One region of the Agarivorans sp. QJM3NY_33 genome, then DNA from elsewhere that is predicted to be linked to it. Evidence: predicted binding sites of a transcription regulator. Region 1 holds the regulator's gene; the other holds the start of a gene.
The links. Region 1 encodes MetJ, which represses methionine synthesis genes. Its sites were predicted from a motif close to TAGACGTCTAGACGTCTA; they were not measured.

Region 1 (3,807 bases):
ACCGACATGAAGTTCTCCTGTACACCTTTTAGCCAACCGAAAGATTGGCAAATGCCTGCTGTAAATCATTCACTAAATCTTCAGCTTCTTCTAAACCAACCGATACCCGTAACAATTGCGCCGATATTCCCGCTTCGGCCAATGCCTCAGACGACATTGCCGCGTGGGTCATAGTTGCAGGATGAGCGATTAAACTCTCTACTCCGCCCAAAGACTCAGCCAAAGAAAACAACTGTAAGCCTTTCAAAAATTTCACCATTTGAGTTTCATCTAACGCAACTTCAAAGCTTAACATAGCACCAAAGCCAGATTGTTGTTGTTGGGCTAACGCATGACCGGGGTGCTCTGCTAAGCCGGGATAATAAATCGCAGACACCAAAGGCTGCTGCTGCAGGCATTGAACAATAGTTTGAGCATTGTGTTGGTGAACATTCATCCGTGCTTTCAGAGTTCTTAAGCCCCGCAGAGTTAAATAGGAATCAAAGGCTGAGCCTGTTAAACCTAGACAATTCGCCCACCAGCTCAAGCTTTCTGCCAATAACTCAGTTTTTGCCACAACCATACCCGCCACCACATCAGAGTGACCATTAATATACTTAGTCGCCGAATGCACCACAATATCGGCCCCCAGTAAAATTGGATTCTGTAATACAGGCGACAAAAACGTATTATCCACAACTACCAAAGCCTCCACAGCATGCGCTTGTTGAGCTATTTTTTGAATATCCACAATCCGCAATAACGGGTTGCTGGGAGTTTCTAACCAAATTAACTTTGGTTGCTTGGCGAGGGCGGTTTGCAAGCTCTCGCTATCATTTTGATCGATAAACTCGACTTCAAAGGCCTGCTTCTTCGCCAAACTGTCAAACAGGCGATAACTTCCGCCATAACAATCGTGCGGTGCGATCAACAAATCGCCAGGCGCTAACAAAGCGGTCACTAAATGAACGGCCGACATGCCGGTATTGGTGATCACCGCCCCTGCACCATGCTCTAGGTTGGCAATCGCATCGGCTAATATTTGACGGGTTGGATTACCAGAGCGACTGTAGTCAAACTGCCGCTTTTGCTTAAAATCGGCGAAACTATAATTACTCGACAAATAAATTGGCGGAACCACCGCTCCGTGTTGGCTATCACTCTCAATACCACTGCGAACCGCAATGGTGGCGGCGTGAAGATCTTTTAATGACATGTGTTCACTGACTCCCTTTAATTATGCTGCCACTTTACCACTCCCCGTAAAGACGTCAACACTTCTAGACGTCTAAATGTCTTTGCTCTTGGATTGCTAAGTGGCTTTTCCCCCGTTACAATAGGGTTTCTTTGGTTTGGTGTGTATTCAAGTATGTCGACAGATTGGAATGGTGAGTGGATCAGCCCTTATGCTGAACACGGAAAAAAAAGCGAACAAGTAAAAAAAATAACGGTATCAATACCTTTAAAAGTATTGAAAATACTGACCGATGAGCGTACCCGTAGACAAATTAACAATCTACGACACGCCACCAACAGCGAGTTGCTCTGCGAAGCATTTTTACACGCTTACACTGGGCAACCCCTGCCCGATGATGCCGATCTACAAAAAGATAGACCCGACCCGGCCTTAGAAAAAGCCACCGAAGCTGAATTGGATAAAGAAGATTAAGATTTTGCAAAGCCGCTCATTGAGCGGCTTTTTTGTTAAATACTAGACAAACACTTTTGAATAAGCTCACTTATCTTGCAGGAACAACCGCCCACGGCAGAGAGTTAAGCTCTTGCTTGTACTTTATATGACTTTTTATTTCGTCTAAACATACATAAGCCAGCAATACCAAATGCCGCAAGAAATATCGTGGATGGCTCTGGAACAGATGAAACACTAATGTTATCGAAACTTTGACCGAGTCTGTTATTAAACAAGCCAACTTGTCCTTGGCTGTACAAACTGCTGGTTAAGGTAGTGACCAAAGTACCATTCACAAATGCTGAGTAGGTATCTCCGAACACATCGATTTTTAAATGAATATCACTTTTAGATGGGAATAATGCACCAGAATGCTTTAAAACTGGTGAATTGCCACCATTTACGAATTCGTGCCAGTAAACCCCGGTACCTCCACAGGGCGGGAGCATACTTTGATGGATTTATAACCCAAAGAAGACTCGTGCCCGATAATCGTCGCTCCATCCCGCTTTCTTCAACTTCACTTTGTGACTTGGCGCTCCACAATCGCATTGTTTGAGCATGTTCATCACAAAACGTCTAAATAGAGCTATGTTTTCCACCGCTCCGTCTAAAGTAATGCGAGAGTTATCCTCTTTAAAAACAACATCTAATACGTAATGCTGGCTGTTTTCAATTCGCCAATGCTGACGAATATAGTGGCCTAACAATTTGTGATTCGGTGACATTGAGCTTATGTAATACGAGGTATCTACAGTGCCTTTCCCATTTATCACGCGGTGGCGTTCCACTGCTATGATGCTTCTTACCGTTGGCCATTTCTTTGCTAACTCTTCGGGCAACTTGGCCTTTAGTTGAAAGACGTATCGCTCTTCGCTACGACCATGGTGTTTTTCTTTAATTTCAGTGACGACCTTCTCTTTACCAGCATCAAAGACGGCTTGAAACTGCTCAACAACAGCCGCTCTCAACTTTGGTTGGTTGTTTTTTACTTGAACGACAACATGAGCCTTCTTTTCTGCGATTTTCTCTAGTGTATCGCGCTGACAATGTAGAGCATCAACGGTGACAACACTGCCTTTTACGTTAATAACATCAAGCATTTGGCGCACAACGCTAATCTCGCCGTTCTTGTTCGCTGTCGGTTTCTGACTCAGAACGAGACCACGTTCAGTATCATAGGCTGTAACCAATTGTAATGCTGTTTTCTTGTTATTTCGGTACGAGCCACGCAGTACTTTTCCGTCAAATGCGATGATGGCTCTGTTTTGACTCGTTCGCTGCTCGTTAATCCACAGAGCTAATGCCTCAAGCAAAGACTCCGCGACAACAGAACGCAAAATGCGTGCAATCGTGTGTCGTCTTGGGATCCCGTGTTCAAATGGTCTATATTTCCTCAGCCAGCCCAACTTCTCTTCTCCATAATATTCAATGTCTTGCCAGCCTTCACATCCTGATGCGATAGCACTGATAACAAGGAAAATCACGTCAATAAGGTCATGCTTTTGATTGATGTCAGATCGAGTATCCTCGACGACTGATAAATGTTCAATTATGTTCAAAATAACTATGTAGCTTAGGGTTTAGAGGTATTAGATCATATCTGTTAACAAAGTGCGATCCCGCCCTGGGTACCTCCACCACCAAGACCTCCTGTGATTAAGGCTATTCCGTTAAAAAGCCCCCCATTGTATGAACTACGAAGAACTACACCGCCATCCCATACATCATTAATATCCAATTCAACAGAAAAATCCCTTAAATCTGTCGGTAACAAGCTAAATGCTTGATTCCCTGATGTAGACTGGTATGCACCACCTTTATCATTCCAGCTACCCTGTTCATTTCCCCATAAAGGAGATGCGGCAGAATCAAAATCATCTGTAAATATGACTGCCGCAATGCTTGACCCAGCAACCGACCAGATTAAAATAACCTTAACTACAAATTGAAAATATATTTTCATTGCAAAAATTCCTTTTAATTGTTTAATTCTAAATTACGACTGTTGACACTGCTATATAACGTCCCAACACAATCCTTCAAAAATTCAATATGGTTTTCTCCCTCTAAATAAAGAAACTATATCTACAGATTCATTCCGCTTAAACATTCTCAAAAAAACATAACCTATTGAA
Region 2 (3,807 bases), 1.5 Mb from region 1:
CCAATTGCATAATGTAAGGCCCAACCGAGAAGTCTTTCGCCCTTGACCGGCGGTGTAGACACAATCGTTCGATGCAGTAGCTGCCCCCTTGGGATGAAACATACCCATCGCGCAAGCAGCGCATAATCCAGCGCAGGGATCCCGAGTATTCTTTTTTGAAACAACGACCAACCATCCATGACCAGCGTCGCTCCAATACCAATCCAAACGGCTTGTAAACAAAGATTCGTAAGCATTAAATATTCCCCTTGTCGCTCTTAATTTGATAGATTCACAAACAGGGTACAACTTGAAGTCAACTTTAAGTCAATAGGAGATATGATGGATATTGCAGAGGTGGCTCGTCGCTCTGGTTTAAAACCTTCAACCTTAAGATATTATGAAAAAATCGGGCTGATCCACTCCCCCAGTCGAAAAGGGCTACGCCGACAATATTTTCCAAGTGTATTGAATAAATTAAATATTATTTCTTTGGGCCGCATGGCTGGGCTATCGCTCATTGAAATTTCAATGATGTTCGATACAAACGATGAATTGTCTATCGATAGAACATTGTTAATCCAAAAAACGACTGAGATTGATGCGCAAATTAAACAGCTACAAGCAATACGCAATAGCCTTTTCCATGTTGCAACTTGCCCACAAACTTCGCATTTAGAATGCCCGTCATTTCAGAAAATGATGAGCGCAGTGAAGCGTGATCTATCTTAGATTTATCGGGCCAAGCGCGGTGTTAGCTGACCTGAACTCAGGAAAATAGGCTTTGTCAGCAACGACTAGATTGCCTGTGATGGCAAACCAGCCAGCTAAAATAAGCTATTTATATCTATTGTTGCGCCATGAGGCCATACCGAAATGGTTACGCATTCCGTTTACAGAGCTCAATGCATACAATTCTCCTAAGCTTGGATCCAAACTAACTGCAGGTTTAAGTGCTTCCCCAAATAGGAAATGATCATGAGTAAAGGACAAGACCGTAAAAAAGGCTCCAAGAAGAAACCGCTGTTAACCGCCAAAGAAAAGAAAGCAGTCAAAGCAGCCAAAAAATCGCCAAAGAAAGGTCTAGGACTTTAGATTCAAATTGTGACGAGTCATCGATTATTTCGATGACTTTTTGCGTTTCACAAATAACACAAAATAACCAAGTTGAATAAACGACGGCGGCCAATCCCCCCTTGTTGCAAGTAGCCAGCCTTACCGCTTGATGGCGGTACAATCATCCCAAGTTGCCCGCGCGGCAAATAAAAAGCCGCCACAACGCGCCCCGCCACTGCAAACAACAACAGAATTTCATAGCGCTTGGTTTAACCACAAAGCGCTCTTATAGCAGCCGGCTATAACTCAGAACAAATTAGATTTGTTAAAATACCCAATTAGACTTCTGGACGGCTAATTAATCATTGACTTCAAGGGCACTTATCCATAGCATCCTTCTACCATTCAGTCACACCTTAGCATGTAATTCTAAGCTCTCTTGTATAGGCCTATGTAAATGATTGAAATCAGCGATGTTAATAAGGTTTTCTATCAAGGAGAGAAAGAGATTGTTGCGCTTAATGCCATCAACCTTTCTATTCCTCAAGGAACCATTTTTGGCGTGATTGGCTCATCCGGTGCAGGTAAAAGTACCTTGATCCGTTGTGTCAATATGCTGGAAGCGCCAACTTCGGGACAAATCATTGTTGATGGGGTCGATCTCACCACTCTTTCACACCCACAACTTTGCCAAGCTAGACGCAATATAGGGATGATTTTTCAGCACTTCAACTTGCTGTCTTCACGTACGGTATTCAACAATATCGCGCTGCCCTTAGAGCTAGCAAACACAGATAAAACGCAGATTGATCGTAAAGTAACAGAGCTCTTGGACTTAGTCGGCCTCACCGATAAACGAGACACCTATCCAGCCAATCTTAGTGGCGGTCAGAAGCAACGAGTCGCGATTGCGCGAGCCCTAGCCTCTGATCCGAAAGTACTGTTATGTGATGAAGCCACCAGTGCCCTTGATCCCGCAACCACCCAGTCGATTCTGGAGTTATTACGAGAGATAAACTTGCAACTTGGCATTACCATTTTACTAATCACTCATGAAATGGATGTAGTGAAGAGCATCTGTCATCAAGTCGCGATCATCGGTGGTGGTGAACTGGTAGAGAAGGGAACCGTTGGTGAAATTTTTGCGCATCCCAAAACCCAACTGGCTCATGACTTTATACGCTCAACTTTAGACCTCTCTATCCCCGAAGATTACCGAGTACGGCTAAACACAAAAAGAGTCGTGGGAAGTCACCCCTTAGTGCGCTTAGAGTTTACGGGAGCAACGGTTGACGCACCTCTGATCAGTCAAATTGCTCGCCAATTTAATATCGATGTCAGTATTTTGAGTTCCGATCTTGATTACGCCGGAGGGGTGAAATTTGGCATGATGGTCGCCGAACTACTTGGCAATGAAGCAGACGATAGCGCAGCGATTGAGTTTCTGAAACAACATAAAGTCAAAGTGGAGGTACTTGGTTATGTCCAGTAACGGTTTTTCATTTCAACAAATCGTGGAGTGGCTAAACTTCAATGGTCAGTTACTACTCGGCGCTACGGGCGAAACCCTCTACATGGTGTCGGTCGCGGGCATTGTTGGTTTTGCACTTGGTATTCCCTTAGGTGTTATTTTACATATCACTAAAAAAGGTGGATTAGCTGCAAACAACAAACTAAACCGAATATTAGGTGCAATCGTAAATATCGGTCGTTCGGTACCGTTTTTAGTGCTCATGGTCGCAATTATTCCACTCACCAAGCTGCTAGTAGGTACCTTTATTGGCACCACCGCCGCGATTGTGCCGCTAACGATTGGTGCAATCCCATTTGTTGCACGTTTAATCGAAGGCGCACTGCTAGAGGTTCCTTCTGGTTTAGTTGAAGCAGCGCAGTCGATGGGCGCAACGCCAAGGCAAATCATCACCAAAGTTTTACTGCCCGAAGCGCTCCCCACCATTATCAATGCCGTCACCATCACACTAGTAACCTTAGTCAGTTATTCTGCGATGGCAGGCACTGTTGGTGGAGGGGGCTTGGGTGATGTGGCTATTCGCTATGGTTTTCACCGTTATGATGTGGTGATTATGGCCGTGACTGTAGTGATGCTCATCATCTTAGTCCAGATTATTCAGTCGATTGGCGACTTGATTGTAAGACGGGTCGACCACAGATAGTGATTTTCAACGAAAAAATTTGCAAATAACGGTTTTAAAAACGACCACCAGATCGACACAAATAGATATTAATTACAGGAAACACAGCATGAAATTTAGTCTTAAAAGTATTCTCGCAGTTAGCCTGGCGGCATCTGCTTTAGTTTTAGCGGGTTGTGGCGAGAAAGAGACCGACCTAAGCAAGATTAAAGTTGGAGTAATTGCCGGAGCAGAAGCTCAAGTAGCAGAAGTTGCAGCCAAGGTAGCCAAAGAAAAATACGGCCTAGACGTAGAGTTAGTGACCTTTACCGACTACGTCACACCAAATGCAGCATTAGATGATGGCTCTGTTGATATCAACGCCTTCCAACATAAACCATATCTGGATCAACAGATCCTCGATCGCGGCTATAAATTGGCTATCGCAGGTAACTCTTTTGTTTACCCAATCGCCGGCTACTCAAAGCAAATTAAAACTATCGCAGAACTGCCAGACGGCGCACGTATCGCGGTTCCAAATGATCCAACCAACCTTGGTCGCTCATTAATTCTTCTTGAGCAGCAAGGCCTACTCACCTTACGTGACGGCGTTGGTCTACAAGGCACCGTTCGCGATATC

Region 2: metN (methionine ABC transporter ATP-binding protein MetN) is a predicted target of MetJ. The motif match lies at 1,375-1,392, and genes of this name have one in related genera.

What each region holds. Positions count from the first base shown of each region.
Region 1 covers NZ_CP194039.2:4,469,409-4,473,215, forward strand. The annotation lists gene metL (bifunctional aspartate kinase/homoserine dehydrogenase II) at 1-8, opposite strand, end outside; gene metB (cystathionine gamma-synthase) at 29-1,195, opposite strand; gene metJ (met regulon transcriptional regulator MetJ) at 1,349-1,648, shown strand; gene ACRRSY_RS20170 (PEP-CTERM sorting domain-containing protein) at 1,753-2,118, opposite strand; gene ACRRSY_RS20175 (ISAs1 family transposase) at 2,131-3,231, opposite strand; gene ACRRSY_RS20180 (hypothetical protein) at 3,276-3,635, opposite strand.
Region 2 covers NZ_CP194039.2:863,930-867,736, reverse strand. The annotation lists gene ACRRSY_RS03875 (DUF2938 domain-containing protein) at 1-236, opposite strand, end outside; gene ACRRSY_RS03870 (helix-turn-helix domain-containing protein) at 319-711, shown strand; gene ACRRSY_RS03865 (hypothetical protein) at 1,122-1,283, opposite strand; gene metN (methionine ABC transporter ATP-binding protein MetN) at 1,493-2,527, shown strand; gene ACRRSY_RS03855 (methionine ABC transporter permease) at 2,517-3,209, shown strand; gene ACRRSY_RS03850 (MetQ/NlpA family lipoprotein) at 3,298-3,807, shown strand, end outside.